DNA from 3 places in the Peribacillus sp. NPDC056705 genome. Region 2 is predicted to be linked to each of the others. Evidence: predicted binding sites of a transcription regulator. Region 2 holds the regulator's gene; each other region holds the start of a gene.

Region 1 (10,601 bases), on a different contig from region 2:
CGGCATCCACGTCCGTAAAGTTCTCATACAAATCAGCTTTGACCCCATTCGCAAGAATCGAACCCGTAATATCAGAACCGCTTCTTGAGAAGGTTAAAACATCACCATCTAACGTATAACCGAAGAACCCTGGGAATACTACGATTCCAGGCTCATCACGCAGAGCATATAACCGATCATAAGATTCTGGAAGCACCTTGGTAAATCCACCTTCATCCGTTACGATCAAGCCAGCCTTCTTCGGATTTATATACTGCGCCTCTACTCCAAGGCTTTGGAAATAACCTGCGACCAGCTTTGCATTATTATCCTCGCCACTGGCCTTCAAAGTATCCAAATAGCGCTTCGGGTTAGTTTGGTCTGCATGCAACAGCGCCATTAAATTTTCGCGGATCCCAGTGACGACACTCTCTGATATATCCAGTTCTTCAGCAATGCTCGCATAGCGGGATACGACATCTTTTATCAAATGCTCTCCGTTATCCCCGCGCAGTTGCTGTTCAGCAGCTTCAATCAATAAATCCGTCACCTTTATATCATCGGAATTGCGTTTCCCTGGAGCCGAAACGACTACAATCTTCCTCTTTGGATCAGAAACAACAATTTCGAATACCTTTCTCAACTGTTCACCTGACGCAAGTGAACTTCCACCAAACTTTGCAACTTTCATCTCGACAACCCCTATTTTCGTAAATATTCTGTCAAAATTAACTCTCCCTATTATTACGCTTTTTCTCGAAACAATCAAGTGTAAATTCCGTTACAGGAGGACAATTGTGTTTTTAAAAAGGACAAAACAACAAGACCACTAATCGATAATAGCTAAAAAACTAAAAAAGACAACGGGCATTTGCCCATTGTCTCTCCTATTCTTTAGCGATTATCCACGGTTTCAGGATATAAGTCATGGTTCATCAAGCGGTAATCCGCCATTTCCTCATATTTCGTACCTGGTTTCCCATAATTCGTGTAAGGGTCGATGGAAATTCCGCCCCTAGGTGTAAACTTGCCCCAGACTTCAATATATTTAGGATCCATCAATTCGATTAAATCATTCATGATGATGTTCATGCAGTCTTCATGGAAATCACCGTGATTGCGGAAGCTGAATAAATAAAGTTTCAATGATTTGCTTTCCACCATTTTCACACTTGGAATATAGCTGATGTAAATGGTCGCAAAGTCCGGCTGGCCCGTTATCGGACATAAGCTAGTGAATTCCGGGCAATTGAATTTGACGAAATAATCCCGGTTCGGATGTTTGTTATCGAATGACTCAAGGATTTCAGGCGCATAGTCGAATGTATATTTTGTTCCTTGATTCCCAAGCAGTGTGATATCTTTTTTTAACTCTTCTTCTTTTCTTCCAGACATTAAAAGTCCTCCTAATCCCACGTTTCAGGGAGATTCATAAAATGGGCCTCTATATAACAAAAACCATATCTCCTCAAAGATATGGTTGATTCGCGAAAAATATCAAAGCCATAGTTTTTTTAAGAGGGTGATGCTATGAACCTCTCCCGTTTATCGGGAAATATTTTAAAATTGTCATAGTAAATATAGAAAAAAATATCTAATCTGTCAATCATACTTTTAAAATTTGGTTTGATTCCAGCATGCATTCAGCTTAAAATGTAGAAGAAGTTTATCCTACATGAAGGAAGAGATTACGTCAATGTGGATTTTTGCAGCCCTCATCACGAGTTTATGTTTTGGAATCAATAACAGCATTTTTAAATGGAGTAGCGGAAAGGGTTACTCAAAAGTACATATCCAATTTTTCTTTTATTTTTCAGCTTTTATTTTGGCCATATCTTATGGAGTATCTGTGGATGGTTTACAGTTTAACTGGCTGTCCATCATGCTTGGTGGAGCCATTGGGGTACTGAACGCTAATGGTAATATCCAGATGGCAAGCGCCTTTGAAAAAGGACCGGCAAGCTTGACATCTCCTTTAATCGCAGCGAATGCAATATTCCCCATTCTCTGTGCTGCTTTAATTTTTCACGAACATATTTCTACTTTGCAGTGGACTGGAATCGTCTGCATGTTTCTCGCTACATTAGTCATTCAGTATACACCTAATGCTAAAGGCAACCATCAATATGTCCCTTGGATGATGCACACATTATTATCCATTTTATCTTTTGGTGTGCTAGGCATTCTTATGACGACATCAACACGTCTTCATTTAAATTCCCTTGATATCCTGGTATCAATGTATGGAGGCGGAACTCTTTATCTTCTTTCGGCTCTGGCCTTTAAAAAGGAAAAAATCAAGCTAAAGGAAGTCAAAATCGGTTCCTTGGTGGGCCTTTTAAGCACTATAGGCTATGGATGTTATTTCTTTGCGTTGAACACTGGCATCGCAAGCATCATCTTCCCTGTCGTCAGCCTGAACTGTTTAGTTGTCGTATTCGCAGGATGTTATTTATTCAAGGAAAAACTAAAAAACTATCAAGTTGCCGGCGTACTTGCAGCATTAATCGGCATTATCTTGACTAAAATATGAATATAGTTCATTTACAAAAACGACCTGACAGCCATGAGTACAAGCCAGGCCGTTTTTTATTGTGCCGGGAAATAGGGTGGTCAAAAAAAAGTGTTGACACACCCTTAAAAATATCAGATAATTTTGAATATTAATTCTTTATGTTTTACTACTTTTGAAATGTTTGAAAAATCCTCTGTCACGGGTATTAAAGAAATAGGTACAACCACCCCATTTAATTCTGAATTAGGAAAGGAAAGATGCATAATGGTAAAAGTTACGGTAACGGTTGATTTTCAAGGAAAATCTTATCAAACTAACGTCCTTACTAAACCGGATACGGATCATGAAGTAATTTTACAACAAGCGCTTCATCAAGTTGAAAAACAATGGAAAGCATAAAAAGGCAGGCATCGCAATAGATACCTGCTTTTTTATTACAATATAAATAATTTCATATGCACGATGAAAGAACCTCTTACAGTAATCCCCTCTCTTTTAATTGCATTTTCCAAAAAAACTAAAATTATGACGTCAGTTTGTGTACTAGATTTTTAATAAAATTCATTAAAAACCGGTCTCAGTTTATAGACAAAAGAGTTCTATATAAAGCTAATTGGAACGCAGGGTTACGAGACTCCTGCGGGGAAAGCGAGTGCCTGGAGCGGAAATTAACGGTTAAATTGTCTACAGTCTAAGACGGTCCTTAACGAGACCGTCATTTTTTTATTAAACTAATTTACTTATTAATGGCACGGAATGCTCTTGGAGGCTATCTGAAAGAAGACTATAAGAAATGACTTTCTTCTTGTACTGTTTGACTACATCGACGTGGTCATTGTAAATGTATACAAATAACCTAACATCCTTTTTGCTTCCTTTAGTATCAATGACCAATGGAATCCCACTGTTCTCTGGGTGTAAAAACAATTGCTCGTTCCCTGGGAATATATGATTTTTTTTCAAAAATCTAGCGTTATTAAAATAACTAATGACTTGAATTTTTTTCTACACCTTCCAAACGTTTTCCGTCAAAGGTTACAATCGCATTCTCGTCACTAATTTCTGAGTGTATTTTAAATTTGCTGATAATCCAATTAACTGCATCGGTTGGAAGGCAGGAAACCAATATTTTTAACAAACTTAAGATAATGGTCAAAATCAGACCCGCAATGTCAATTTCATCATCTCCGCTGCGTTTATAAATGCGTATATCGCTTATTATATCAAAAGGTCCGACAGCTTTTCTTAGAAAATCTGTACGTTCTATTAACGTTACTTCTGTAAAACAATTTTTATTTGAACGCACGGCCAAACTTCGATAGGGACAATTATCCGTTTATACATATAATGTTCCGAAATGGTTATACTAAACAAAATGGGTTCATCAACATCTTAAAAGTATGAAGTGGATAAAGCCGTATATGAAATTCTACTTACTACTTTTAAATACAAAAAAACCGGGCGTCATCAAGACGCCCAGTTTTTCCGGAATGGATTATTGATATCCCCAAACCATTGTTAGCAATGTACCGAAAATTGTAACCAATGCAACGAACAATCCGTAATAAACGTTTGTGTAAATCGATGCTTTATCTTCAGACTCTCCTGCATGCATGAACATAACAAATTGAAGTGCAGCTTGCATGAAAGCTGTAACAAGTAGGATGATCACAGCCATTTTAAGTGAGAGATCAAACACAATAACTGATAGTGCGACCAAAGTCAGGACTAGCGAAAAGGCAAATCCCATAACTTGGCCCCGTGGGAATAATTCTTTCATATTACATCATTCCTTTCAGATAGACGAAACTGAAGATGAAAATCCAGACAACGTCCAAGAAATGCCAGTAAAGTGAAAAGATGAAAGCCTTGTTTGTTGTCTGTGGAGTCATACCGCGCTTTTTAATCTGCATGACGATGAAGGTTCCCCAGAATAAACCAAGTGTAACGTGAGCTCCATGCGTACCTAGTAATGTGAACAAACTAGATAAGAAAGCACTTGTTTGAATCGTTGCTCCTTCATGTACATACTCCACGAATTCATAAATTTCGACTCCTAAGAAGCCTAAACCAAGAATAAGGGTGATAATGAAGAAACCAATCGTTGCTTTCTGCCTGCCAAGTCTCATTGCATTGATTCCAAGACCTATCGTAAAACTACTAGTTAATAGAAAGATTGTTTGAAACATTAATGTAGGGACTTTAAAAAGATGTTCCCCTGTTGGACCATTTCCAGTACCATCAACTAAGACAAAATAAGTGGCGAACAGTGTAGCGAAAAGAGCTATTTCTGCCCCCAGGAAAACCCAGAATCCAAAAATCTTTAAGCGATTTTCTTCCGTGCTATATTCTAGTGGCAGCGAGTTATCTATTTTCATTACTTAGCACCTCGCAATTTATTTTCAGTTTCTTCGATCTCTTCAACAGAGATATAACGTCCGTGATCTTTTTCGAATGAACGGTGAATCATACAAGCAAAGATACCGATCGTTGCAATGATTGCAATGATCCACATGCTGAATACCAATGCAAAGCCCCAAACGAAGAAGATACAGCTCATGATAAACGGCACGCCACTGTTATTTGGCATATGAATCTTTTCTACTTTACCGCTAAATAATTTGAAGCCTTTTTTCTTTGAATCCCAGAATGCTTCTGTAGAATCAACTGTTGGTACAATTGCAAAGTTATATTCAGGGATTGGTGTATGTGTAGCCCACTCTAGAGAACGTGCATCCCATGGATCGTTCGAGATATTTCTTGATGCATAACGAGTACTCCAATAGATATTGTACACAATAAGTGCAAATCCTATTGCTAAACCAATCGCTCCAACGAAAGAGAGCATATTCAATGGACCATACCCTGTTGATTCAGAGTACGTATACATACGACGTGCCTGCCCATCTAAACCAGTGATGAACATCGGGAAGAATGTTACATTAAAGCCGATTGTAATGAACCAGAACGACCATTTTCCAATTTTTTCGCTCAACATGAAACCGAACATTTTTGGCCACCAGTACGTAAAACCGGCAAGTACGGCAAATACAGTACCAGGGATTAAAACGTAGTGGAAGTGAGCTACTAAGAACATTGTATTATGGTATTGGTAGTCAGCACTTGCCATGGCAAGCATTACCCCTGTTACCCCACCGAGCGTGAAAATCGGAATGAAGGCTAAAGAGTATAGCATTGGAACGGTAAATACGATTTTACCTTTCCAAAGTGTGAACAACCAGTTGAAGATCTTAACACCAGTCGGGACGGCAATTGCCATCGTGGTAACCGAGAAGATACCATTAACCATTGCACCGTGACCCATTGTATAGAAATGGTGAGCCCATACAACGAAAGATAGAGTGGAAATAGCTACCATGGAGATAACCATCGAATTATACCCGTACAGGTTACGACGTGCAAATGTCGAAATGATTTCACTGTAAATACCGAAAGCTGGAAGAATTACTATATAAACTTCAGGATGTCCCCAAACCCAGAACAAGTTCGCCCAAAGCATATCGCTACCGCCATTGGCCATCGTAAAGAATTGAGTTCCGAATAGACGATCCATTGTCATCAACGCAAGTGCCACTGTCAATACAGGGAAAGCGAAAACGATGATGAAGTTTGTGATCAAGATAGACCATGTGAACATTGGCATTTTCATTAAGTTCATACCAGGTGCTCTCATTTTCAAGATGGTTACGATAAAGTTGATACCAGTCATTAATGTACCAATACCAGCAATTTGAATTGCAATCGCGTAATAGTTCGAACCGACTGATTCACTGAAATCGTTACTTGCCAGCGGGAAGTAAGATGTCCAGCCTGCATCAGGAGAACCACCGACTACGAAAGAGATGTTAAATAGCATTGCCCCCATGAAGAATAACCAGAAGCTTACTGCGTTCAGACGTGGGAATGCTACGTCACGCGCTCCAATTTGTAATGGTGTAACAATGTTCATTAACCCAATGATAAATGGCATAGCCATGAACAGGATCATGACGACCCCGTGTGTTGTAAATACCTCATTATAATGCTGTCCATCCAAAAGACCGTTATCTGGAATAGCCGTTTGAGCACGCATCATAAGAGCATCGACGCCACCACGGAAAAGCATAAGCAGTGCTGACAAGATGTACATGATACCAATACGTTTATGGTCAACCGTTGTTAACCACTCACGCCATAAGTAACCCCATTTTTTAAAATAGGTAATTCCGGCGACAACCGCAATCATGGTTAAACCAATGGCAACCATGGATGCATAAATCGCAGGACTTGGATGAGGTACGGCAAATCGATCAAAGTAATCCATACTTTTGTGACTCCTTTCAGGAAAATATTCCTTATCTTGTAAACCTAGTTGTTTTATCGAACGAAATTAATTCTTAGTGATCATGATTCATGTTGCTGTGTTCTGAATGTTCCTCGTGTGAATCCTTGGAATCATTTTCTTCAGTATCAGAAGATCCGTGGTCATGACCAGCATTTTCCCCTTCAGGAGCTGGTGAAAACTCTAAGTGAGTTCCAGTGTAAGTGGATTGTCCCACATGACCAGGTTTTAATAATTCATTGAATTTTTCCTCAGTAATCGGTTTAGCAGTAGCTTTAATTTCATCTACCCACTTATCATAATCTTTTGCTGACAATGCATTTACGTTGAACGTTTGCTGAGCAAAACCTGAACCACTGAAGTTTGAATTTCGACCCATATACTCACCTGGTACATCAGCTGCTAAGTGCAACGTATTAACCATGTCCGACATCGCGTATTTTTGTCCTCCAAGTTGTGGAATCCAGAAACTTGAGATTGGACCGAATGAGTAAAGTTTAAATTCAATTGGTCGGTTAGTCGGTATAAACAGATAGTTGACCGTTTCGATATCTTCTTCCGGATAACTAAAATGCCATTTCCAGTTGGAAGATGAAGCGTAAATAACTAAAGGTTCTTGATCTCCGTACCCTTTAGGTGTTGCCTCAACTTCATTTGTTGTTTTAACAGTAACAACGGATAGGAAAGCGACGATCAAAATTGGGATCGCAACCCAAATTATTTCAAGAACCTTACTTCCTTCAATATGAGGTGGTTCATAATCATCACGCTGTTTGGAAGCACGATACTTCATTATCATGAAGATATAAAGTACCATAACGACAAGGACGACAAAGGCCATTGTCCATATCGAAATCATAATAACATCTGCTTGTGTTGCAGCTACTGGCCCTTTAGGGTCCAAGACCATTAATGGGTTATCGCAACCGGTTAGCACAGTGGCAATTGTAAAAAGTATAGTTAATAGAGCCCATTTTATTTTCATAGTACTACCCCTTTCTTACATAATAAAATTCCAATTGGTAATTATTCGGACAAAGTGTTACCATGTTCACAAACCCCGACATACCAATATTAATCCCAAGTGTAAAAAAAGACAATACAAAGTGACATCTGTCACATAAAGTTCAATAAAGAGCAGTAAGAAGATGGTAAATGAACAGAAATGTTCGAAAATCTTCAGCAAATGAAATATAATAAATGTTTAATAAATTACCTTTGGAAAATTCACTTATCAGTACAGGATTGCAGATAATACCGGTCACTTTCCGTTTAATATTACTCTAGTATAATGAAATAAAATCTTCACATTATATTCACCGCGTATATTGCCTCAAAACTTCTAAAGATTATGAATTATATTACCTATCCTGTTAATTAGTTATCTTTCGTTGAAAAACATGATTTATAGCGGATTTTTTTCACTCGGCCATAGAACCTGGTAAATGGTAGCCGCCTTGTACACGATGTTTTTTCCATGCTTCAATACCTTTATGATCCAACACTGGTCAATGTTATATATATATAAGGAAACAACGAGTGTGAAATGTAATTGTGTTTTTTATCCTCGCAATACTTTTTGCCCTTTCAGTATTCCTAAACAGGCGTTTAGTATTAGTCGTGGGTGAAGTAATTCAGTGGTCAGTCAAACTTGTTACAACTAGTCAAGTTGTTTATCAATCAATATCAGCGGACTGGACAAAAACCATTTTACAAAAGAGTACATTTGGTGGTTCAATCAACTCCGGATTTTGGAAACTCACTATTCAAAAATCAACGACATCCCTTTTGTATCTTCAGGGAAAAACACATAAAAAAACCACAAAAAAAGGACTTTTTAAAAGTGTCCTTTTCTCGTGGATATAGTTCAAAATGCAAAGTGAAAACTTCCTGGCGTTCAGGCAGTTTGGTTTGAATACCCAAGCACATCGTTAGTATTTCAAATACAAAGGATTACTTGAAATATTTTTTTGTACATGACGAGTCCAGTATATTGTATTGTATTAAAAAGCCAACTGGTAATCAATTCAAGCTCTCTGTAAAATGAAAGCGCATTCAATCATTCGGATCATGTTGACTCAAATTCTTTAGAAAGAAGAACAACTGGTTATGTTCAACCATGTTAGTAAATCTGATGATAGAATGCAAGTTCATTATGCTATATTCCTCGTTTTAGTTACTGAATTCTGTACTTCTTTTTGTTTGAGTGTTAGCCTTTGTTTTCATTTTTATGATTTTAGTCGTTTCCGGTACAATTCTTTTACCTTTATGTGTTTTCATTACCATTTCTTCTGTCAGGACAAAAAATATACCAACTAGAAAAATTGCAGCTGCGCTTAGTGTGATGGCGATTCCAACGGCGGTAAATATATAATCCTTATTGTAATCGCTTACAAAGAAACTTAAAGCAAAAATAATAATTCCGATTACACAACCTGTGCCCGATACCCATTTCACTGCATCTAACATCTTCTGATTAGCTTCCATAATTTCATCCCCTTTCTTTCTATTTTATGACATTTCACAAATTTGTCAAATCTTTTCTATTTTTTAACATATACACAATGAAAACCTTGACAAATAGAACGCGCCACTATTAGCTTTTAGGTATTCAAGACTATAGGGAAAATCTGTAAAACAGTGCGAATACACTATCTATTTTTCCTATATTAACCTTTTGTATACTATTAAATAGGGGTTTGGACAATTTGAACGTTGTCTTCCACTCCATGCACTCGCTTTCCCCTCAAGAGTCTCGGGACCGTCCGTTCCAATCAACTTTGTTTTGACTTTCAGATAAAAACTTTTAGCCTCAATCTTTATTGTTACAAGTCTGGTATATGTTGGATTACATTAAGGGACTTAAAAAATTGTCGATGCAGGAGATGCTTACTTTCGCTGCTTTTATTTTAAAGAAGATGGCCAAATGGGCATGGTAAGTTTCAAAAATCGTCTAAAATTCAAAGGGAAAATGGGGTTCGGATTTTTTATTTCCGAACCCCTTTTGTCTACAAACTTAGGCCCCTGATGAAAATCAGGGGCCCTACCTCTTTCTATCGTTTTTGCAAGGTTAACGTTACCGTTTTCTCTTCAGTACCCCGATATACTTTAACCTTTACTTTATCGCCGATTTTCTTATCCGTATATAAGTACTTCCTTAATGCAGCGGCAGTATTTATTTTCGTTCCATCAATCTCAACGATGATATCCTGTTGCTTAAGCCCCCCATTCGCCGCAGCCGATCCTGCTTCTATACTCGTCACCATTACACCGGACTTTACGGCTTCAGGAACATTTTGAATGTAATATTGCGGCAGTTCTTCCATACTGGCCAAGCTGACTCCTAAATATGGGCGCGTGATTTTCCCATTTTCAATCAGCTCCGTAACAATCGGAATCACATCATTACTCGGTATGGCGAACCCTAAGCCTTCTACACCGTTTTCGGAAATCTTCAAGCTGTTTATGCCGATCACTTCCCCAGCAGTGTTGATCAATGCACCGCCGCTATTGCCGGGGTTGATCGCTGCATCTGTTTGAAGGACATCGAGTTCCCACTCCCCGTCCGAGGTATCGACTGAAATGGAGCGTCCGGTCGCACTGACGATCCCTTGTGTAACCGATCGTGAAAAATCAAGTCCAAGTGGGTTGCCAATTGCCAATACTTCTTCACCTGGACGCATGCTATCAGAATTACCGAATTTAATTCCCTCCGGTGCTTTCGAGGCATCAATTGTCAAAACCGCTAAATCCGTCAAAGCATCC
Region 2 (10,601 bases):
GGTAAACGGGAGTCAAGTAATTGGTGAGTATACGACGAACCTAAAGAAAAATCATTCGGTGCGGGTTATGCCAGCAATTGAAACACTGCTGAGGGATTGTGATACTAAACCGAAGGATTTGACTAAGATAGTGGTCGCTCAAGGCCCAGGATCCTATACAGGCGTCAGGATTGGAGTGACGATTGCAAAAAGCTTGGCCTGGACACTTCAGATTCCTTTATCGGGTGTTTCCAGCTTAGAGGTTTTAGCAGCTAATGGACGTTATTTTAACGGGTTGATCTCTCCGTTGTTCGATGCAAGAAGAGGGCAGATTTATACTGGATTATATGAAATGGAAAATAACTCTTTAAAGACAGTCATTGAAGATTGTAATATTTTATCCTCTGAGTGGGCGAATCAATTGAAGGAATTAAATCGTCCCGTTTTATTCGTTGGTCAAGATGTGGACATCCACCGGGATGCAATTACGGAAGCATTAGGTGAATTAGCTGTATTCGCTCCGGTACAGTCATATAACTCAAGACCAAGCGAACTGGCCTTCCTTGGTCTTGATAAGACTGAAGTCGATGTTCACCAGTTTGTACCGAATTATATCCGCATGGCTGAAGCAGAAGCTAAGTGGCTTGAACAGCAGGGGAAATAAACAAGGAAAGCGACCGATTATTATGAGTAAAACATTGACGTTCCGAAAGATGAATACGGAAGATATCGACCAAGTGCTAATTGTGGAAAAGCAGTCCTTCACTTTGCCTTGGAGCCGGGAAGCTTTCTTTAATGAACTGAATCATAATCAATATGCTGTATACATGGTGATAGAAGATGAAGGGAAAATTGCCGGTTATTGCGGTGCATGGATCGTCATTGATGAATCGCACATTACCAATATAGCTATATTGCCAGAATACCGAGGGCAAAAGCTTGGGGAAGCTTTGCTCAGGAAGATGATTGAAATCTCCATTTCGATGGGTGTGGTCAGGATGACGCTTGAGGTACGGGTCAGTAATGCAATAGCCATTTCGCTTTATGAAAAACTTGGTTTCCAAAAGGGTGGAATCCGAAAAAATTATTATACGGACAATCAAGAAGATGCTTATGTTATGTGGGTGAATTTTTCATGAAAAAAGATCAATTTATATTAGGAATTGAAACGAGCTGCGATGAAACTGCGGCAGCTGTCATAAAAAATGGAACGGAGATACTGAGTAATGTCGTGGCTTCACAAATCGAAAGCCATAAACGTTTTGGCGGTGTCGTCCCGGAAATAGCTTCCCGTCATCATGTAGAACAAATTACGATCGTTCTCGAAGAAGCATTGGTGCAAGCCGGTGTGACATATGAAGACTTGGATGCCATTGCCGTTACAGAAGGCCCCGGACTGGTAGGGGCACTATTAATAGGCGTGAATGCGGCGAAGGCTGTAGCTTTCGCGCATGGAATACCGATTGTCGGAACGCATCATATCGCGGGTCATATCTATGCAAATCGTCTTATTCAGGAAATCGAATATCCTGCGCTTTCTTTAGTCGTTTCGGGAGGCCATACGGAATTGGTCCTTTTAGAAAAACCGGGTACTTTCAAGGTGATAGGGGAAACGCGGGATGATGCAGCAGGTGAGGCGTATGATAAAGTGGCCCGAACCTTGGGGCTCCCTTATCCTGGAGGCCCTCATATCGATAGGCTGGCACAAGAAGGTTCACCAACTTTGAAACTGCCTCGGGCATGGTTGGATGGCAGCTATGACTTTTCTTTCAGCGGGCTGAAATCAGCGGTAATCAACACTTTGCATAACGCCGAACAGCGCGGGGAAAAAATTGAACCTAAAGATTTAGCCGCAAGTTTCCAAGCTAGCGTGATAGAAGTGCTTGTTATGAAAGCTGTAAAGGCTGCAAAGGAATATAATGTGAAGCAGGTATTGCTTGCTGGAGGAGTTGCAGCAAATAAAGGCCTTAGGGAAGCATTAACGGAAGCTTTTAAGGATTTACCTATGGATATATCCATTCCGCCCCTATATCTTTGCACGGACAATGCCGCCATGATCGGTGCTGCTGGCAGTGTCATGTTTGAAAAGGGAAAACGATCAGGTTTGGATTTGAACGGAAATCCTGGATTGGACATTGAAGCATTTTAATTGACGAGAAGACAGGATCCCTCACTTAGGCATCCTGTCTTTTTTATCGTGTTTATAAAAAAAATAGAATATTCTGTGGATAAATTTTTTTAGATGATCATACTGCATGTGTATAAAGTGGGGTTTTTGTGGATAAGTGGATATGTTTCTGTGGATAATGTGCATAACCCAAATTAATGGCTAGTGAGCGGTAAGTGGTTTGTTAACAATTTTGTGGATAACTTTCAAGCAACGTTTTAATTGGAGAAGAAAAAGACCGAGTCAATTAACTCGGTCTTTTGTCATTCCTCCAGTTCAGTCCATTCTTCAAGAAGCTGGTCCAAACTTTCCTGGGCATGATCAAGCTTTGTTTGGACCTCCATTACTTTTTCATGGTCCTGAAAAACACCTGGATCACAAAGGAGATCATTATATTCGTTTATTTCGATCTCAAGAAGCTCCATGGCTGCCTCGATTTCCTCAATGCGCCGCTTTCGCTGGCGTTCAGCTTTTTTTGCTTCTTTATCAATTTTGTAATTTGTTTTTTCTACAGTTGCATCTAAAGTTTTAGCCTGTTCCTGCTCTTCAAGTGCTTGGATTTCCGCCTGCTCCTGTTTCTTCTCTAGATAGTAATCATAATCACCGAGGAATTCTTCGTTGCCGACTTTGGAGAGCTCTATCACTTTCGTTGCTATCCGATTTATGAAATAACGGTCATGTGAAACGAAAAGAATAGTTCCCGGATAATCGATCAAGGCGTTTTCAAGCACCAATTTACTATCGAGGTCCAAATGGTTCGTTGGTTCATCAAGAATTAAAAAATTCCCTTTTTGCATCATCATTTTGGCAAGGGCAAGCCGTGCCTTTTCGCCCCCGCTTAGTGTGGAAACGGTTTTCAAAACATCGTCCCCGCTAAATAGAAAATTACCGAGTACTGTGCGAATGTCCTTTTCCGGTTTAAGGGGATAGTCGTCCCATAATTCATTGAGTACGCGTTTATTGGAAACAAGGTTAGCCTGTTCTTGATCGTAGTAGCTGACTTCTACGTTCGTTCCAAAACGGAAACCACCAGAAAGTGCAGGCAGCTTAGAAATGATCGTTTTCAATAAAGTTGATTTTCCAACTCCATTTGGGCCAACAAGTGCTATGCTTTCCCCTTTAGTCATCCGGGAATTTATATTCTTTGATACCGTTTCCCCTTCGTATCCAATAGCCAAGTCCTGAAGTTGAAGTACTTCATTTCCGCTTTGCTTTTCAATCTGGAAAGAAAAATTCGCGGATTTTTCATCACCTTGCGGCTTGTCCATAACATCCATCTTTTCGAGCTGTTTGCGTCTGCTTTGTGCTCTTTTCGTGGTGGAAGCCCTGGTGATATTACGTTGGACAAAGTCGCGAAGCTTTTCAATTTCCCCTTGTTGCTTCTCGAACAGTTTCATGTCCCGCTCATAATCTTCCGCTTTTCCCTCTAGGTAAGAACTATAATTACCATGGTATTTTTTCATGTTATTCCGGGAAATCTCATATACGAGGTTTACTACTTTATCTAAAAAATAACGGTCATGTGAAACAATAAGGACAGCTCCCTGGTAGCTTTGTAAATATTGTTCAAGCCAAGAGAGGGTTTCGATATCCAGATGGTTCGTCGGCTCATCCAGAATCAATATGTCCGGTTTCCTTAAAAGCAGTTTCCCTAATGCAAGCCTTGTTTTTTGTCCGCCGCTTAAAGTGGAAATGGGGGTAGAATAGTCAAAGTCAGCAAACTGAAGTCCATGCAATACGGAACGGATATCCGCCTCATATTGATAGCCGCCCTTCTCTTTGAATGCCACCATCAAAGTGTCGTATTCATTCAGCACTTTTTGGTAAATTGTTTCGTTTTCAAAGATGTCAGGTCTGGCCATATCAGCCTCAAGGCGACGCAGGTCCTTTTCTTGCTCTATAAGGTCGGTGAATACAGTCAGCATCTCATCCCAAATGGTCAGTTCGGATTCCAATCCCGTATCCTGGGCCATATAGCCGATGGTGACGCCTTTTGGTTTGATTATCTCACCGCCATCATGGGAAAGCTGCCCGGCTATGATTTTAAGCAGAGTTGATTTACCGGCGCCATTTCGGCCGACTAGTGCAATTCGATCTTTATTTTGAACTTCGAGCTTCATATTTGATAAAATAAGTTCAGCTCCATAATATTTCGATAGTTGATTGATTTGTAATAAAATCATAGATTTCACCTCAATTGATTATTGTTAGTGTAACGTATTTTAGTTAATATCGGCAACAGCTTGGTTCCAAGCTTAAACAAAAGCTGTTACATAAAGTGGAATAATAGTGTATGATTTAGGAGGGGTTACTTAAATGGGAGACTTAACGCATTTTAATGAACAGGGCAGGGCCAAAATGGTCGATGTGAGTGCTAAGCCTGAAACAACCCGGACGGCAGTAGCTCAATCGAGCATTTTATTGAATGATGAAATATATGAATTGGTCACGAACCATAAAATGAAAAAAGGTGATGTACTGGCTGTTGCGCAAGTTGCAGGAATAATGGCCAGCAAGAATACATCCAATATAATTCCAATGTGCCATCCCATTGCTCTGCAAGGGGTCAATATAGCCTTTGATTGGGAAAAAGAAGAACAAGGATATAGGCTTACGATTGAAACGGAAGCTAAGACAAAAGGGAGTACAGGTGTGGAAATGGAAGCGTTAACAGCTGCATCCGTGACTGCCTTGACTGTTTATGACATGTGTAAGGCCATTGATAAGGGAATGGTGATCGGGCCTACATTCTTAGTGGAGAAAACAGGCGGAGTGTCCAGTAGCGATTATAAAAGGCAAGTAAAGCAAACAGATAGAGATTAAGTTGACAAGCATGTGTGAAAGCGGGGAAGAACAATGAACCATGACCCAAAGATACCGCAGGCGACAGCCAAAAGGTTGCCATTGTATTATCGATTTTTAAAGAACTTACATTCCTCAGGCAAACAAAGAGTTTCCTCGGCAGAGTTAAGTGAAGCTGTAAAAGTGGATTCTGCCACAATTCGCCGTGATTTTTCCTACTTTGGCGCGCTTGGGAAAAAAGGCTACGGCTACAATGTCAATTACTTATTATCCTTCTTTAGAAAAACACTAGATCAAGACGAATTGACCAAAGTCGCTTTAATCGGGGTAGGAAATTTAGGAACCGCTTTTTTAAATTACAATTTCATGAAAAATAATAATACAAAAATTGAAATGGCTTTCGAGGTTTCTGAAGAAAAGGTCGGCAAGCGAATAGCTGATGTGCCCATCTATCATATGGATCAAATCGATACATTATTGCAGGAAAATAATATTACTGCGGCTATATTGACAGTGCCAGCACAGGTAGCCCAGACGATAACCGATCGTCTAGTCAAAGCTGATATAAAAGGAATATTGAATTTCACACCTGCACGGCTGACTGTGCCTCCATCCATAAGGGTTCACCACATTGACCTGGCCGTGGAGCTTCAGTCGCTCATCTACTTCCTGAAACATTATCCTGTAATGGAAGAAGCCGCATTGGAGGAATGAAAAAAACGCTGCATCATTGCAGCGTTTTTTTATTTTTTCTTATTTTTTTGTGCAGCTTTAATCTTAAAGTGCAGCATGATCATGCGTAATCCCGATCCAAAATCAAGAGTTGCAATAAGGACAAGTATGTAGGCAAAGAGTCCCCATCCGGAAGAATTGACGGTTTGAATCGCGATAGCGGTAAAAAGAGCTCCTAAGCCAGCATAGATGATGCCCATAAATAATGGTGATTGACGTTTCATAATAAACCTCCGATGAAGGCCTGTGCAGTATCTAGCATCTTCTCAATATCCTCCCGATATACCACTTGAAGGATGATAACAAGCGTATTCATCGCAATATGAGCGCTCATGGAAACGAGAATGCGACCTGTTTTCGCATAAAGGAAAGCAAAGGTGAAGCCCATTGCCGTATATAATAGAAGATGTTCAAATTCACCATGCGCCAAGCCGAAAATAACTGAGCTGATTAAAGCTGAAATAAAGAAGTTAAAGCGTTTATGAAGAGACCCGAAAATGATTTTCCGGAAAATTAATTCTTCCAATATAGGTCCAATTACTGAAGTGACGAAAATGACCATGGGGACTTTGTAAATGAGTGAAATAAGTTGCTGCGTATTTTCAGATTCAGACTTCACCCCAAGGATTTGTTCAATGCTGCCGGCAATGCTTTGTGCAAAAAGAGCCATGAACACTCCTGCAACTGCCCATAATATGGACATCGGGACGGTAGTTTGATTTCTCGTGCCCAACTGTTCCCTCATATCTTTTTTCATTAAAAAAAGAATCAAGAATAAAGCAGCGAGAAAACTGAAAACTATCCAATATGCTGCAGACTTCACTTCGAGTTCATCGGCCGGCATTCCGGTAGAAGATCCGATAAGCATGAAAATGGGTACCCCAACAATACTGGATAATTGCATGGCAATATAAGTGATGATGACGAACCAATATTCTTTTTTCAAAAATGAAAACTCCTTTTATAGTCACCCATCCCGTTCGGAACGTTCCTGATATGGGGACAATCTATAAACGCATACTCCAAAATGGTATCAAATATTGAGGCAGAACACCACTTAAAGGTACCCCTAACATAACATTTCAATTACATTGTTAAGGAAATCATTATGTTAAAGTAGTTTACCCTTAATTTATCAGAAATTAATAAAAAATTTTCAATAAGATACTTGCAAAAAAGGCTCGGTTTATTTAATATTATAAATGTGTTAGCACTCGATGATGAAGAGTGCTAATAATCATGAAACAAATTATCAAGAGAATATGAGGAGGTTGTTTCACTTGTTAAAACCATTAGGTGATCGCGTTATTATTGAACTAGTTCAAACTGAAGAAAAAACTGCAAGCGGTATTGTTCTTCCTGATACTGCTAAAGAAAAGCCACAAGAAGGTAAGGTAGTAGCAGTTGGTACTGGCCGTGTCCTTGAAAATGGCGAACGTGTTGCTTTAGAGGTTGCCCAAGGCGATCTAATTATCTTCTCGAAATATGCAGGTACTGAAGTTAAATACGAAGACACTGAATACTTAATTTTACGTGAAAGCGACATTCTAGCTGTAATCGGCTAATTATACATCATACTTAACTGAACGAAAATTTTCTTAAAATTTTAGGGAGGTACTTATAAATGGCTAAAGAAATTAAATTTAGTGAAGAAGCTCGTCGCTCCATGCTTCGTGGTGTGGACGCACTTGCAGATGCAGTTAAAGTAACGCTTGGACCAAAAGGTCGTAACGTGGTTCTTGAGAAAAAATTCGGTTCACCGCTTATCACAAATGACGGTGTGACGATCGCTAAAGAAATCGAATTGGAAGATGCATTCGAAAACATGGGTGCGAAATTGGTTGCTGAAGTAGCAAGCAAAACAAACGACGTAGCTGGTGACGGTACTACTACTGCAACAGTTCTTGCACAAGCGATGATCCGTGAAGGTCTTAAAAACGTAACAGCTGGTGCTAACCCAATGGGTATCCGTAAAGGAATCGAGAAAGCGGTCAATTCAGCAATTGCAGAATTGAAAGCCATTTCCAAACCTGTTGAAAACAAAGAATCAATCGCACAAGTTGCTGCCATCTCTTCAGCTGATGAAGAAGTGGGCCAACTGATTGCAGAAGCAATGGAGCGCGTTGGTAACGACGGCGTCATCACAATCGAAGAGTCTAAAGGTTTCACAACTGAATTGGACGTAGTAGAAGGTATGCAGTTCGATCGCGGATATGCATCTCCATACATGGTTACTGATTCAGATAAAATGGAAGCTGTCCTTGAGAATCCATATATCTTGATCACAGATAAAAAAATCACGAATATCCAAGAAATCCTTCCTGTCCTTGAACAAGTTGTTCAACAAGGGAAACCGCTATTATTGATTGCTGAAGATGTAGAAGGCGAAGCGCTTGCAACTCTAGTTGTGAACAAACTTCGTGGAACATTCAACGCTGTTGCGGTTAAGGCCCCTGGATTCGGTGACCGTCGTAAAGCAATGCTTGAAGACATCGCGGCTCTTACAGGCGGCGAAGTGATCACTGAAGAAATCGGACTTGATCTTAAATCCGCAACAATCGATTCATTAGGCCGTGCGTCTAAAGTGGTTGTTACAAAAGAAAATACAACAATCGTTGAAGGTTCTGGAGACACAGCTCAAATTCAAGCTCGTGTAAACCAAATCCGTGTCCAATTAGAAGAAACGACTTCTGAATTCGACCGTGAAAAATTACAAGAACGCCTTGCTAAATTAGCTGGTGGCGTAGCGGTAATCAAAGTTGGTGCAGCTACCGAAACAGAATTGAAAGAACGTAAACTTCGTATTGAAGATGCATTGAACTCCACTCGTGCTGCTGTTGAAGAAGGTATCGTAGCCGGTGGTGGTACAGCACTTCTTAACGTATACAATAAAATCGCTGAAATTCAAGCGGAAGGCGACGTAGCAACAGGAGTGAAAATCGTTCTTCGTGCAATCGAAGAGCCTGTTCGTCAAATCGCTCACAATGCCGGTCTTGAAGGCTCTGTAATCGTAGAGCGCCTTAAAGGCGAAGCAGTAGGCACTGGCTTCAATGCAGCTACTGGACAATGGGTGAACATGATCGAATCCGGTATCGTCGATCCTACTAAAGTAACTCGCTCTGCTCTACAAAACGCTGGTTCTGTAGCAGCTATGTTCTTAACTACAGAAGCTGTAGTTGCTGACAAACCAGAACCTGCAGGCGCTGGCGGAATGGGCATGCCTGATATGGGCGGCATGGGCGGCATGGGCGGCATGATGTAATAAGGGTTTAAATCCCTTTGATATAGGGGTTTAAAGAGTATTTAGAAATAAATGCTCACCTATTTGCTCACCTAACATGTAAATATCTTTTAAAGTTGAAGGTCTTCCATTAGTTTACTGAACTGATGGGAGGCCTTTTTATCCCCCAGACGATGATGATAGCAGAAGAAATTAATACTTTATACTGCCCGTTAGCTGCCTGCTGTAACCTCTTTTTAGTTTCAGCATCTAATACAGCTATATAATTTGTATGTTGTAAATTAAATGCTGAAAGCCCTAATTTTACTAATCAAAAATACCGTTTAGTTCTTGTTCTGTAATAGTATAATCGGGTAAAAAATTGCTCGCTGATCGTCTGTCTTCTACACAAAAGACATGAAAAAAGAGGCTTCCATTAAATTTCGAAAATTAATGGAAAACCTCTAATTCAGAAAATGTTACCCCAATGTTGCCCCTCGTACGAAAACAACGGTTTTAAACCTTGATATTAATGGGTTTAGGCACCAAGCTACATCATGCCGCCCATAAGCTCTCAACGTAAATCCTCGAAAACAACTACTAAAAAACCTATTAAAATCAAGAGTGAAAACGAGTGGTTAACAGAATAAACGATAATACATCAATAGTGCCCGCCTCCAGTTAGACAATGGGGCGGGCGCTATTGATTCTCATCTTCCTGTCTTTTAATCAGAACGTCAAAAATAGCGCTTGTTACACTACGCGTCCCTTCAGCATCATGCCCCAGCTCCCATAGCATCATACCACCAAATTCGTTAGCAAGAGCAAGTTTGGTTTTCTTTATCATTGTCGTTTCTCCATTATAATGATAGGTCGTCCCGTTCAAGTTAACTTTGTCTCTTTCAGCATTTGTAGGATCATGATTAATGATAGCATTATAAGATAAATGCATTTTCGTTAAGTCTTCTGGTTGTGCAAAAAGAGGAACTCCTAATACTAACTTTTTCTTCGAAATTCCAAGTTTGTCAAATAAATTAGACCAATAGCTTACGATATTCTTAGTGAATGGATACGGTGATAAATTTGCAGCATTATATTTCCCGTCCCATTGACCGTCATATGCCATGATATTAACGTGGTCAACATAATAAAATATGGATGGATCATAAACAACTGATTGAACTTCTGTCCCTGTCACACTATGAATCATTGAATATACGGCTATCGATAACTCCTTGTCATTTAAGTGTAACTTTTCTCCCAATGTTTTTGTAAAAACAGCTAGATAATGTGCGTCCTCTTTTGAACGGGGGTGCTCAAAATCAATATCAATCCCATCAAGATTCTCTTCATTCGTTAGTTCAATTAGTTCGTCAATAAGCTTTGTACGAGAAGTGGGATTTGCTATGGCAGTTTTAAAATAGTCATATGATTCTCCGCCTTTCAAGTGGCGCATGCCACCTACAGCAATCATCACCTTTGTATCTTCTTGGTGTGCATTTTGAACCATTTTGCGGAGATTTGATAAGGCCTTCCCACCATTCAATAAGAGACTTCCATCTTTTTCAGGATGGACAAATGAAAAAATAATATGTGTTAACTTCGTATAATCGATCGACGCGGGATCTCTAAAATCCTGAATATATCCTATTAATACTTTTGAATCGACAGGTTCTATATGTTGTTCTGATTTTGGCGCTT
Region 3 (10,601 bases), on a different contig from region 2:
TTGCCAGTGACCGTACTTCCTCTTCATTGATTTCCGTCAAGACATTTCCTGCAAAATCGATGCGCTCTTCCACTTCAAAACGGTCTCTTCTTTGTATATACGGTTTGGCTACATCATCATATGTATCCCATAACTCAAGCTTGGTTCCTCGGCGGATTTCCGATACATCCCGGAATCCAGCGGATGTGATCAATGCTGTCTTTGGCAATTTCCTTTCAATCAAGGCATTGGTGCCCACTGTTGTACCATGGGAAAACACTTTAATATTTTCACAATCTATTTCCGCCTTTGCAATTCCATCCAAAATGCCGATTTCCGGATTCTGAGGAGTCGACGACGTTTTCGTGATGGAAATTTCCTTCGTGCTTTCATCAAAAACGAACACATCCGTAAATGTTCCGCCTACATCAATTGCGAGCCTAGTTTGCTTCGTACCTATCATTTCATTCCCACCCCTGCTACAAGATTTTAAAAAATCATACCTATTGACATTGCTTCGTACCCATTTCACCACTTAATGGAACTGTGTAAAAGAGTGTCAGCCAGCCGCTGGATTTTCTTAGCCAAAAAAGGAACATGATGAAATAAAAAAAACCAGTCATATCAATAAGAAATCATTGATATAACTGGTTTTTGATCTAGGTTTAGCTTCGCTGGGCGGCGAAGTCTATTAGATTCGACAGTTATTTATAGAATTCATCTTTAAATCACCAGTCCCCTTAAGGCGATGGCAGAGTAGTATTTGCTAGATAAACTACCTTTTCACTATGGCTATATACTTTATCTTACGTCAATCCACCATAAAGTCAAGGGTATTTTTTAGAATACTCAAACAATTTATAAGGCTAAGAAGTTTACAAATAAGTGAAATTAAGGAACCATAACTGTTCCCCTATGCTTACGCAACATGGTTATTTATCAGGTGCTTCCGATGTGCCTTCCTCACTGTTTTTGAGGTAAACTTCAGAAATTCCATTCATGCCTTCCGATAGTTGTGCTTTAGTATATTCCATACTGCCAACCAGTTTATGAAGCTTCTTATCATCATTCACTTCTGTAAGTTTAGATTCTGAATCCGTCACATTATTTCACCTCCATCATTTAGGATGGCAAATCAAGATGGAAATATGTATGACCGGCGATAATGATAGACACTCTTGAAGTTCATTTTAGGTAAAGAATGGAATATTCCAGCAGAATCTGTACTTAAATAAGCTAGAAAAGTTTATTTTATGAATCTTTTTTTAAAAATCAGCTGTTTTCATGGAACTAAAGGGATATACTATAGTTTAGCTTTTATTACATTTTTGTTAGTATTTTTACTTGCCACACATTGTGTAATATTTTACAAGATTTTCTATTTACATCAACAAAATGCTTATTGCAAAGGAGAATTGGATATGTCAGAAACGATTACCCAATCACAAACTGAACAACTTAATGCCAGCCAAAAACAATTAGATGTACTGGACCAATTATTAAACCCTGAGGTTCAGGAATCATTGAACACTTTAGTTGAGCAGTTACCAAAACTAACTGAGTTAGTGAATATTTTAACAAAGTCTTATGATTTCGCTCAATCGGTTGCGACTGATGATGTTTTGAAAAACGATACGGTCAGCGCCATTTCGGAGATCGCGACACCTGTAGTCGATTCAGTGAAAGGGCTTGCGGTTACTGCCATCGAAGCTAAGGATCGTGCTGAAGTGAATCATGACGTGATCGGTCTTTTTGGTCTGTTAAGAATGATGAAAGACCCACAAGCACAAAAACTTTTCCGTTTCGCCCAAGCTTTTCTTGAAGTCTCTTCAGAACGTAAAAACCAAAAATAATTTAATGAATTTTCAATCAGTAAGGACGGGGGATTAACTATGTCAAAACAAATCGTCATCTTAGGTGCAGGTTACGCTGGATTGCTATCTGCCTTATCCGTACGTGAATATTACAAAAAAGATGAAGTACAGGTTACAGTGGTGAACCAATTTCCAACACACCAAATCATCACTGAATTGCACCGTCTTGCAGGAGGTTCCATTTCTGAACAAGCCGTTTCCATTCCGTTGGAAAAACTTTTCAAAGGAAAAGATATCGACCTTATCATTTCCAAAGTGGATTCTTTCTCAGTCGATAACAAAGAAGTGAAACTTGCCAATGGTTCCACTTTATCTTATGATGCCCTGGTTGTTGCTTTAGGAAGCCAAACAGGATTCTTCGGCATTCCGGGACTTGAGGAAAACAGCATGGTCTTGAAATCCGTAAACGATGCAAACAAAATTTACAAACATATCGAAGATCGCATCCGCGAATATGCACAAACGAATAATGAAGCGGACGCAACTATCGTGATTGGCGGCGGCGGATTGACAGGCGTCGAGTTAATCGGTGAAATCGTGGATCATTTCCCTAAAATCGCCAAAAAATTCGGAGTGGACTTCAAGGACTTGAAAATCAAGCTTGTGGAAGCTGGTCCAAAAATCCTTCCGGTCCTGCCTGACCACTTGATCGAGCGTGCGATGACAAGCTTGGAAGCACGCGGTGTTGAATTCCTGACAGGTCTGCCTGTAACGGGTGTTAAAGGAAATCAAATCGAGTTGAAAGATGGACAAACGATAACGGCCAATACGCTTGTTTGGACAGGCGGAGTTGCGGCTCTTCCTATCGTAGGCGAATCAGGCCTTGAAGTGGATCGCGGCAAAGCGACCGTTAATGAGTATTTGCAATCCAAATCCCATAATGACGTATTCGTTGTCGGGGACAGCGCCGTTGCGTTCCCTCCAGAAGGCGGCCGTCCATACGCTCCTACTGCACAAAATGCTTGGCAAATGGGTGAGCTTGTTGGATACAACCTATATGCAGCCTTTGAAGGCAAGAAACTTGAAGAATTTTCACCTGTAAACTCAGGTACACTTGCGAGCCTAGGCCGTAAGGATGCGGTGGCAACCGTTGGGGCCAATAACACTTCCCTTAAAGGCCTGCCGGCTACATTGATGAAAGAAGCAAGTAATGTTCGCTATCTATCACACATCAAAGCCCTATTCAGCTTGGCTTATTAATTCATTATCGCCGTGACATGACATCCAGTTCATTGATATGTCCGCGGTATATGCCCTTTCTTCCCGGTCATCGGGATTAAAGGGCATTTTTTTCATGAAATTATTAATGCCTGATCATGATGCAATGATTGACGAAAGTTGTTAATAATGGACGGTACTCCATTTTGTTGATTATCCATTCTATAAATCTCCTGTGATTAGGCAACTCTCCTAAATCCTCTCCGTTAATTTTTATTAGCCCGTTTGTCGTTAACTAACGCTCAAGTCTGTACCATTGCGCATATCATAAAATTAACCTTATTAAGGAGGGTTCTGTATGAAAGGGAAAAAAGGAAAAGCAGCTGGCGGTTCATCTACCGGTAGCACTTCTACTGGCAACAATTCCACTGGCCATAAATCCACTGGCCATAAATCCACTGGTAATAAATCCACTGGCAATAAATCCACTGGTAATAAATCCACTGGAAAATAATCTACTGGCAACACAGCTACTGGTATCATAACTACTGGTATCACATCTACAACAACAACATCTACTTCATCAAGTTCAAGTTCAAGTTTAAGCTCGTCCACTGGACGTGGCAAAAAAAGAAGAAGATAGATAGTTAAATATATAATGCTTCCGCTTGATTGATCCTGATTAATCAAGCGGAAGTATTTTATGATATTACGGCTTCATTAAGGTCAAGACTGTCCATAAAACATCTTATACAAGGAAGGAAGGTGAGTGTATGTCTTATCATATTCCATCTTATTTCTTAATGATAGAAGAAGAAGATCTAGAAGATTTACGTGCGGATATTTGGAGCGATAACCCTATTCCTGCCAATTTGAAAGTAGAAAACGACATTTATGTTATCGATATTGCCTATCGGGGTTCTTATACCCGCAAATTCCGAAAAAGGTCCTATTGGATTGATTTCATCGAGCCAGAACGATTCTTTGGCGCCCACAAAATCCATCTCAATGCCGAATACAGAGATCCTTCCCTCATTCGCAATAAACTCTCACTCGATTTCTTTCAAGACCTTGGTGTCCTTTCCCCTCATAGCCAACACATCAACCTAATCCGAAATGGCACGTTTAAAGGTGTGTATTTACAATTGGATTCCGTCGATGGAGTTTTTTTAGAAAAAAGAGGACTTCCTGCCGGCCCGATTTATTATGCTGTCAACAATGATGCCAACTTTTCATTGAAAAGGGATGGGATAGCGAAAGACTCCCTTACGTCAGGCTATATACAAGCGTTTGGCAAACCCGCCGATGATGAATATCTAATCGAATTGATCAAAAAAATCAACACCACCCCACTTGCAAAGTTTCCTGAAGTAGTCTCGCAACATCTTGATATCCATAAATACTTACGCTGGCTGGTTGGAGCCGTTTGCACCATGAATAACGACGGTTTCACTCATAACTATGCACTATACCGCAATAGTAAAACGAAGTTATTTGAAATCATTCCTTGGGATTACGATGCCACTTGGGGACGTAAAGTCAATGGAGGGATCATGGAGCACACATATGTCCCTATCGGAGGAAAAAAGACAAACCACCTTATTCATCTGCTCTTGCAGGTTCCGGAATACAGTAAGTTCTACAAAGACCTCTTGGTTGAAACATTAGAAACCACATTTACTGTGAAGTATATAGAAAATAAAGTATTACCACTGCACCAGGGCATACGCCCCCACATCCTTCATGATCCATATAAAAAGAATAAGATTGATCTATTCGACAAGGAACCGGAATTCATCTTCGAATTCATTCGCAAACGCAGTGCTTACTTAAATAAACACCTTGGTAGCCTAGATGAAAAAAATGCCACGACACAACTGATAGCCAAACAAGACCGAAAAAGGGGAGTTGCTTCCATGTCACCAATCTGCATTAAAAATACGGGGAAGTATGGCAGGGGAGTATATGCTACAAGGGATATTAAAAAAGATGAACTCATTGAGGTATCACCTATCATCATTTCACCCAAACATGAATGGAAATATCTAAAGAAAACCGCACTCTTTCATCACTGTTTCTATTGGGGAGATGATGATGAAACTGCCATTGCCTTAGGAAATGGTTCACTATTCAATCATTCATACACTCCAAATGCGACATTCGATAATAATTTTGAAGATTTAACGATAGACTTTTATGCACATAAAGATATAAAGGCTGGTGAGGAAATCACGATCAATTACAATGGTGAACCTGATGATAAATCCCCGCTATGGTTCGATGTCATCGAGTAGGCGTTTTTTGCTTCCATTTTATTTTGAAAGAATCCATTTCGAAAGGTCGAAATGGATTCTTTTTTTGCAGGGATATTTGAACTTACATTTTATTCGGCGCTGAAATTCCCAATAAACTTAGCGCATCCTTTAATACAACCGCCACGGAAAAAGCGAATGAGAGCTTCATTTGTTTGCATTCATCTTCAACTAAGATTTTGGTATGTGCATAATACTTATTGAATGCACGCGATAAATGCAAGCTGAATTTCGCGATTTGTGATGGGTCGGTTTGTTCAAATGATTTTTGGACAATGATCGGGTATTGCTCCAACAGCTGGATGACCGGCCACGCATATTCTCCTAAAGCTTCAAAAGTGAGGGACTGCTCTTTAAATTCACCTTTTTCAAGCAATGAGGAAATTCGCGCATATGTGTACTGTACATATGGACCCGTCTCTCCCTCAAAATTCATCATTTGCTCTAATGAAAAATCAATATCATTCATGCGGTTATTTTTTAGATCATTAAAGATGACCGCTCCGACACCAACCTGTCTTGCAACCAGTTCCTTCTGTTCAAGCGCTTGATTTTTTTCTTCAATATTGCGCTTCGCAGTTTCGATTGCCTCTGCCAATACATCCGCAAGCAGCACGACTTTCCCTTTACGTGTCGACATTTTCTTGCCGTCTTTCAGCATCATGCCAAATGCTACGTGCTGCAAATCTTTTGACCATCCATACCCCATTTTTTCAATGACATTAAAAAGTTGCTTAAAGTGCAGGGATTGTTCGTTTCCGACAACATAAAATGTTTTCTTCGCCCCGTACTGTTTTTTACGATACATGGCTGCAGCCAAATCACGCGTCGCATAAAGTGTCGCCCCATCGGTTTTTGTAATCAAACAAGGCGGCATATCTTCCAATTGCACGACATAGGCACCTTCGGATAGGGTAAGCAAGCCCTTTTCTTTTAGCTCCCCGACAACAGCATCCATTTTGTCATTGTAAAACGCTTCGCCGGCATAGGAATCAAAACAGATGCCCAATAAATCATAAATCGTCTCGAATTCTTTTAAAGACGCATCCCTGAACCATTTCCACAGAGCCAGTGCTTCCTCGTCCCCATCTTCAAGCGACTTGAAGCTTGCGCGCGCTTGTTCATTCAACGATTCGTCCGTTTCAGCTCTTTCATGGAACTTCACATAGATTTTCAATAATTCCTGAATCGGCGAAGCCTCGATTGCCTCTTTGTCGCCCCACAGCTTATACGCGACGATCAACTTGCCGAATTGCGTGCCCCAATCTCCTAAATGATTGATTCGGACGGCATCGTAGCCATTTTTTTCGGCAATGTTAGCCAGTGCATTCCCTATGACCGTTGAGCGTAAGTGCCCCATGGAAAAAGGCTTGGCGATATTCGGGGATGAGTAATCAATCACGACATTTTCCTGTACAGGCTGCACCGAACCATACTGATCCTTTTCCCTTAATATCGTTTGCAGCACGTTTTCCGTCACCAGCTGCTGATTGACGAAGATATTCAGATAACCACCCACAACGTTCACTTCTTGGAGCAACTCACTGTTTAATTGTTGGGCTATTTCAGACGCAATCACTTGAGGTGATTTTTTGAATTTTTTTGCAAGAGTAAAGCATGGAAAGGCGACATCACCTAACTCCATCAATTTAGGCTTTTCCATTAATTTCTCTATTTCACTTGCTTGCATTTCATTGTTCAAAGCAGTTGAAATCAATTCTGCAATTGGCTTATTCATCGACATTTTCCCTCCTAAACAAAAAAGCCCCCGCCTCTAAATAAGAGACGAGAGCATGAATTCCCGTGGTACCACTCTAGTTGCCACAATTGTGACCACTTTCCATTGTTAACGAGGTGACTCCCCGATGTTCCCTACTAAACGTTTCAAGAAATTTCTCCAAAGTGCGCTTCATTCATCCGTCCTGCATTAGGCTCCCACCATCCCTAACTCGCTTTCCATTTCGAAATGAACTACTCTCTTCATCACAGAATTTTCAATATTATAATTTAATCTATCGTACACAATTAAAAAAAACGTGTCAACAGGATTTAAGAAACAAATCCTAACCAGCCGGTAACTTCATTTTATCCTTGATGGTCGAAAAATATTTCCTTACTGTCCCTATTGTTCCGCTTTGCTTATTATTAGCTTCCATTTTGGATTGACCATCGGCTAACAGCCCTAACACTCCCATTTCCCGGTCATTATTGCTGGGGGACTCGTCTATAAGTTCTGGGGAGTATATTCGCTTGCCGTCCATTATGCCGCGAATCGAGCAGGCTAACTCTTCACCGGGGCTATCCTTCAATAAATAACCACTTACATTAGCTTTCAATGCGAGTTGAAAATAACCAGTCCTTCGAAATGTCGTTAAAATGACCACTTTGCATTCAAATGACTTTAATGCTTCTGCCGCCTCAAGTCCGCTCATTACAGGCATCTCCATATCCATGATACACACATCAGGCTGTAATTGGTGTACAAGGGCCATCGCTTCTTCTCCATTACTGGCTTGCCCGACAATTTCTATATCTTCTTCAAGATTGAGTAGAGAACTTATTGCCTCTAACAGCATTTGCTGATTCTCTGCAATGACAATTCGAATCATTTTAAGTTCTCTCCTTTATCGAGTTCCTTATATGCAGCAAAGACTCCCCCAAATCCAAGGATTATTAAGGGAGTCTGGAATGATACATGAACGTTACAGTTCAGATTTCACTTGAACGGGAACACTTTTTTTCGTTAAATATTTAATGTCCTTGAAGCTAACAAAATTCTTGGATTCCTCATCCCATAAACGGAAACGGAGTGAGCGCAAGCTTGTCGCAAGAGTAATCGTTGGAACGTTCTCTAAAGGCTCTGTATTATTGTGCGCCATTTCCAATTTATAGTTAGGTACCCTTGGACTTAAATGGTGAACATGATGGTAACCGATATTACCTGTAAGGAACTGCATCAGTTTTGGAAGCTTATAGAAAGAACTTCCTTCCACTGCCGCCAATACATATTCCCACTCCTCATTCTCTTCGAAGTAAGAGTCCTCGAATGTATGCTGGACGTAAAACAGCCAAATGCCCACTGAACCAGAAATCATGAAGATGGAACCTTGTACCAGAAGGAACGACTGCCAGCCTACTGCCAGGCAAAGCAATGCCACTAAAGCGACGATTATTACATTCGTCAAATACGTATTCATCTTTTCCTTCTTTCTAGCACCTTTACGGTTAAATCTGTTTTTAAGAAGGAAAACATAAATGGGCCCCAAACCAAACATAACCAATGGATTGCGATAAAAACGATACGCAAAACGAAGTTTAAGCGGTGCAGCCAAATACTCATCCACCGTAAGGGTCCAAATATCCCCCGTCCCCCGCTTATCCAAATTGCCGCTTGTTGCGTGATGCACAGAATGCTCATGTCCCCATTGATCAAACGGGAATAAAGTCAAAACACCCATGATCGTACCGACTGTTCTATTCGCACGGCGGTTTTTGAAAAATGAATGATGCGTGCAATCATGAAAAATGATGAATATCCTTGTCAAGAAACCAGCAGCAAACACAGCTGGAATTAAAGCTAACCAATAAGAAACGGAAAGGCTTATATATGCTAGGTACCATAAAATAATGAATGGCCCCAAGGTATTGACGATCTGCCATATACTTTGCTTTGTCGTTGATTGTTCAAAAGGAGCAATTTGTTTTCTCAAGTTTTTCGTATTTTGCAAGGTCATTATTCAATTGCACTTCCTTTTATTTGTCGTTATTTCATATTATAAAGAAAGCAGCATGAATTTATTAGTACCAGGTGTCATGACTAGAAGATGACAAATGTCATGTACAAGTCATTTTCAGCGGCAAGCGTAAAAAAAGGCCAACCAGTAAAAACTGATTAACCTGTTCATATGTATAGGATTTCGTTATCATGAAAAACGGGACTATCAATATCAGGCCACCAGTCCAGCAGTAAGCAAAATAATTCGTCCTACCATAGAGTGGAACAACAATACAGAATCGGAATTAGATTCCCTATTTTCTCCTATATAAGGCCTTTCCACAATGTACCTCTATTTTAAAGCGATTCTCCATAGTAAACTAGTAAAGTTAAATTTTACAAAGGGGAATAAAATCATTGTGAAAAAATTCTTTGGATGTTTTATTATATTAAGCCTTCTTTGTATATGTCTCTATCCACCCAGTGGTCATTCATCAAGCAAAACCCTTTACATAGGTTCTGTTAAAGTGGACAATACAAAAGTTTTTAGTTCTCCTAAGTTAGGTTCCACTCAATTAAAGCCCTTAAAAAAGGGCGAGGAGTTTCCCGTCATTTCCACTTCCGCCGGAGATTCCGCGGGGCCTATTATCCATAAAGTAAAGGCTGGAAACACATTATGGAAAGTAGCAAATCAATATGGTGTTTCACTAAGTGAGCTACAAAAAGAAAATAAATTAACTTCACCCGAAATAAATATTGGCCAAAACCTGAAGATCCCCCAGAAATATAAGATCCATAAGGTTGTATCAGGAGATACATTGTGGAAGATTTCCACTAAATATAAGGTAACCACAAGTGATTTGACGAAATTAAACAAATTACATACGGTTACCCTTAAAGTTGGCCAAAAATTGAAGATTCCTGATTATTACTACCAGGTTCAATTGCTTGATGGTAAAAAGGGATGGATAAAGTCATCCCAGCTTCAAAAAAAGGCGCAAAAACCTATCGTCATGGGCTGGACGCATAATGGATCGAAAGAAAACTACACCCAACAAATGAAACAACCTAATTTAAATGTAGTATCTCCCCGTTCCTATACGCTGAAGGATTCCGGTAATTTCGTTTCCGTTTCTGCGGATGCAAAATTCGTCCAAAACGCCCATAAACAAGGAAAACAAGTTTGGCAGCTTATCGGTAATCAATTTGACCCTGTTTTAACTGATTCTGTACTAGGCAATACAAAAAATCGCCAGAAATTAGTTTCAGCTTTACGTGATTCACTTGTTAAAACTAAAAGTGATGGAATAAATGTAGATTTTGAAAACATCGATCCAAAAAGCAAGAAGGACTTTGTACTTTTCATAGGCGAACTAAAAAAAGCCTTAAAACCGCATGGAATTAAAGTGTCCGTGGATGTCACCCGAGAAAATGAAGACCCTTTTTGGTCAAAAAGTCTGGATAGGAAAGCACTTGGCAAAATAGCGGACTACATCATCATAATGGGTTATGACGAGCATTGGGGAGGGAGCCCGGTAGCCGGGTCCGTTTCCTCGTTACCTT

Evidence for each region. Region 2 encodes Rex, which represses fermentation and respiration genes when NADH is low (regulators of the CRP and FNR family bind a similar motif). Its sites were predicted from a motif close to TTGTGAAATATTTCACAA; they were not measured.
Region 1: the regulator Rex is predicted to act here: its motif matches at 7,941-7,958, upstream of qoxA (cytochrome aa3 quinol oxidase subunit II).
Region 3: the regulator Rex is predicted to act here: its motif matches at 1,334-1,351, upstream of ACFRAK_RS15455 (helical membrane plugin domain-containing protein).

Annotation. Positions count from the first base shown of each region.
Region 1 covers NZ_JBHTYI010000006.1:133,463-144,063, forward strand. Annotated here, with positions in the region: gene ACFRAK_RS10515 (aspartate kinase) at 1-670, opposite strand, end outside; gene queF (preQ(1) synthase) at 874-1,374, opposite strand; PreQ1 riboswitch class I at 1,479-1,524, opposite strand; gene ACFRAK_RS10525 (EamA family transporter) at 1,655-2,512, shown strand; gene ACFRAK_RS10530 (BA3454 family stress response protein) at 2,636-2,893, shown strand; partial or broken gene ACFRAK_RS10535 (YfmQ family protein) at 3,221-3,665, opposite strand; gene qoxD (cytochrome aa3 quinol oxidase subunit IV) at 3,990-4,274, opposite strand; gene qoxC (cytochrome aa3 quinol oxidase subunit III) at 4,276-4,872, opposite strand; gene qoxB (cytochrome aa3 quinol oxidase subunit I) at 4,872-6,818, opposite strand; gene qoxA (cytochrome aa3 quinol oxidase subunit II) at 6,892-7,821, opposite strand; gene ACFRAK_RS10560 (hypothetical protein) at 9,009-9,323, opposite strand; gene ACFRAK_RS10565 (S1C family serine protease) at 9,890-10,601, opposite strand, start outside.
Region 2 covers NZ_JBHTYI010000043.1:936-11,536, forward strand. Annotated here, with positions in the region: gene tsaB (tRNA (adenosine(37)-N6)-threonylcarbamoyltransferase complex dimerization subunit type 1 TsaB) at 1-643, shown strand, start outside; gene rimI (ribosomal protein S18-alanine N-acetyltransferase) at 666-1,118, shown strand; gene tsaD (tRNA (adenosine(37)-N6)-threonylcarbamoyltransferase complex transferase subunit TsaD) at 1,115-2,128, shown strand; gene ACFRAK_RS25450 (ABC transporter ATP-binding protein) at 2,410-4,329, opposite strand; gene moaC (cyclic pyranopterin monophosphate synthase MoaC) at 4,463-4,969, shown strand; gene ACFRAK_RS25460 (redox-sensing transcriptional repressor Rex) at 5,003-5,662, shown strand; gene ACFRAK_RS25465 (YdiK family protein) at 5,692-5,904, opposite strand; gene ACFRAK_RS25470 (CPBP family intramembrane glutamic endopeptidase) at 5,901-6,626, opposite strand; gene groES (co-chaperone GroES) at 6,961-7,245, shown strand; gene groL (chaperonin GroEL) at 7,305-8,942, shown strand; gene ACFRAK_RS25485 (glycosyl hydrolase family 18 protein) at 9,601-10,601, opposite strand, start outside.
Region 3 covers NZ_JBHTYI010000011.1:44,585-55,185, reverse strand. Annotated here, with positions in the region: gene ACFRAK_RS15465 (hydantoinase/oxoprolinase family protein) at 1-442, opposite strand, end outside; gene ACFRAK_RS15460 (hypothetical protein) at 912-1,082, opposite strand; gene ACFRAK_RS15455 (helical membrane plugin domain-containing protein) at 1,401-1,832, shown strand; gene ACFRAK_RS15450 (NAD(P)/FAD-dependent oxidoreductase) at 1,872-3,053, shown strand; gene ACFRAK_RS15445 (hypothetical protein) at 3,354-3,701, opposite strand; partial or broken gene ACFRAK_RS15440 (CotH kinase family protein) at 3,785-4,864, shown strand; gene ACFRAK_RS15435 (SET domain-containing protein) at 4,928-5,305, shown strand; gene argS (arginine--tRNA ligase) at 5,388-7,067, opposite strand; T-box leader at 7,102-7,319, opposite strand; gene ACFRAK_RS15425 (response regulator) at 7,387-7,932, opposite strand; gene desA (Delta(5) desaturase DesA) at 8,026-9,057, opposite strand; gene ACFRAK_RS15415 (LysM peptidoglycan-binding domain-containing protein) at 9,566-10,601, shown strand, end outside.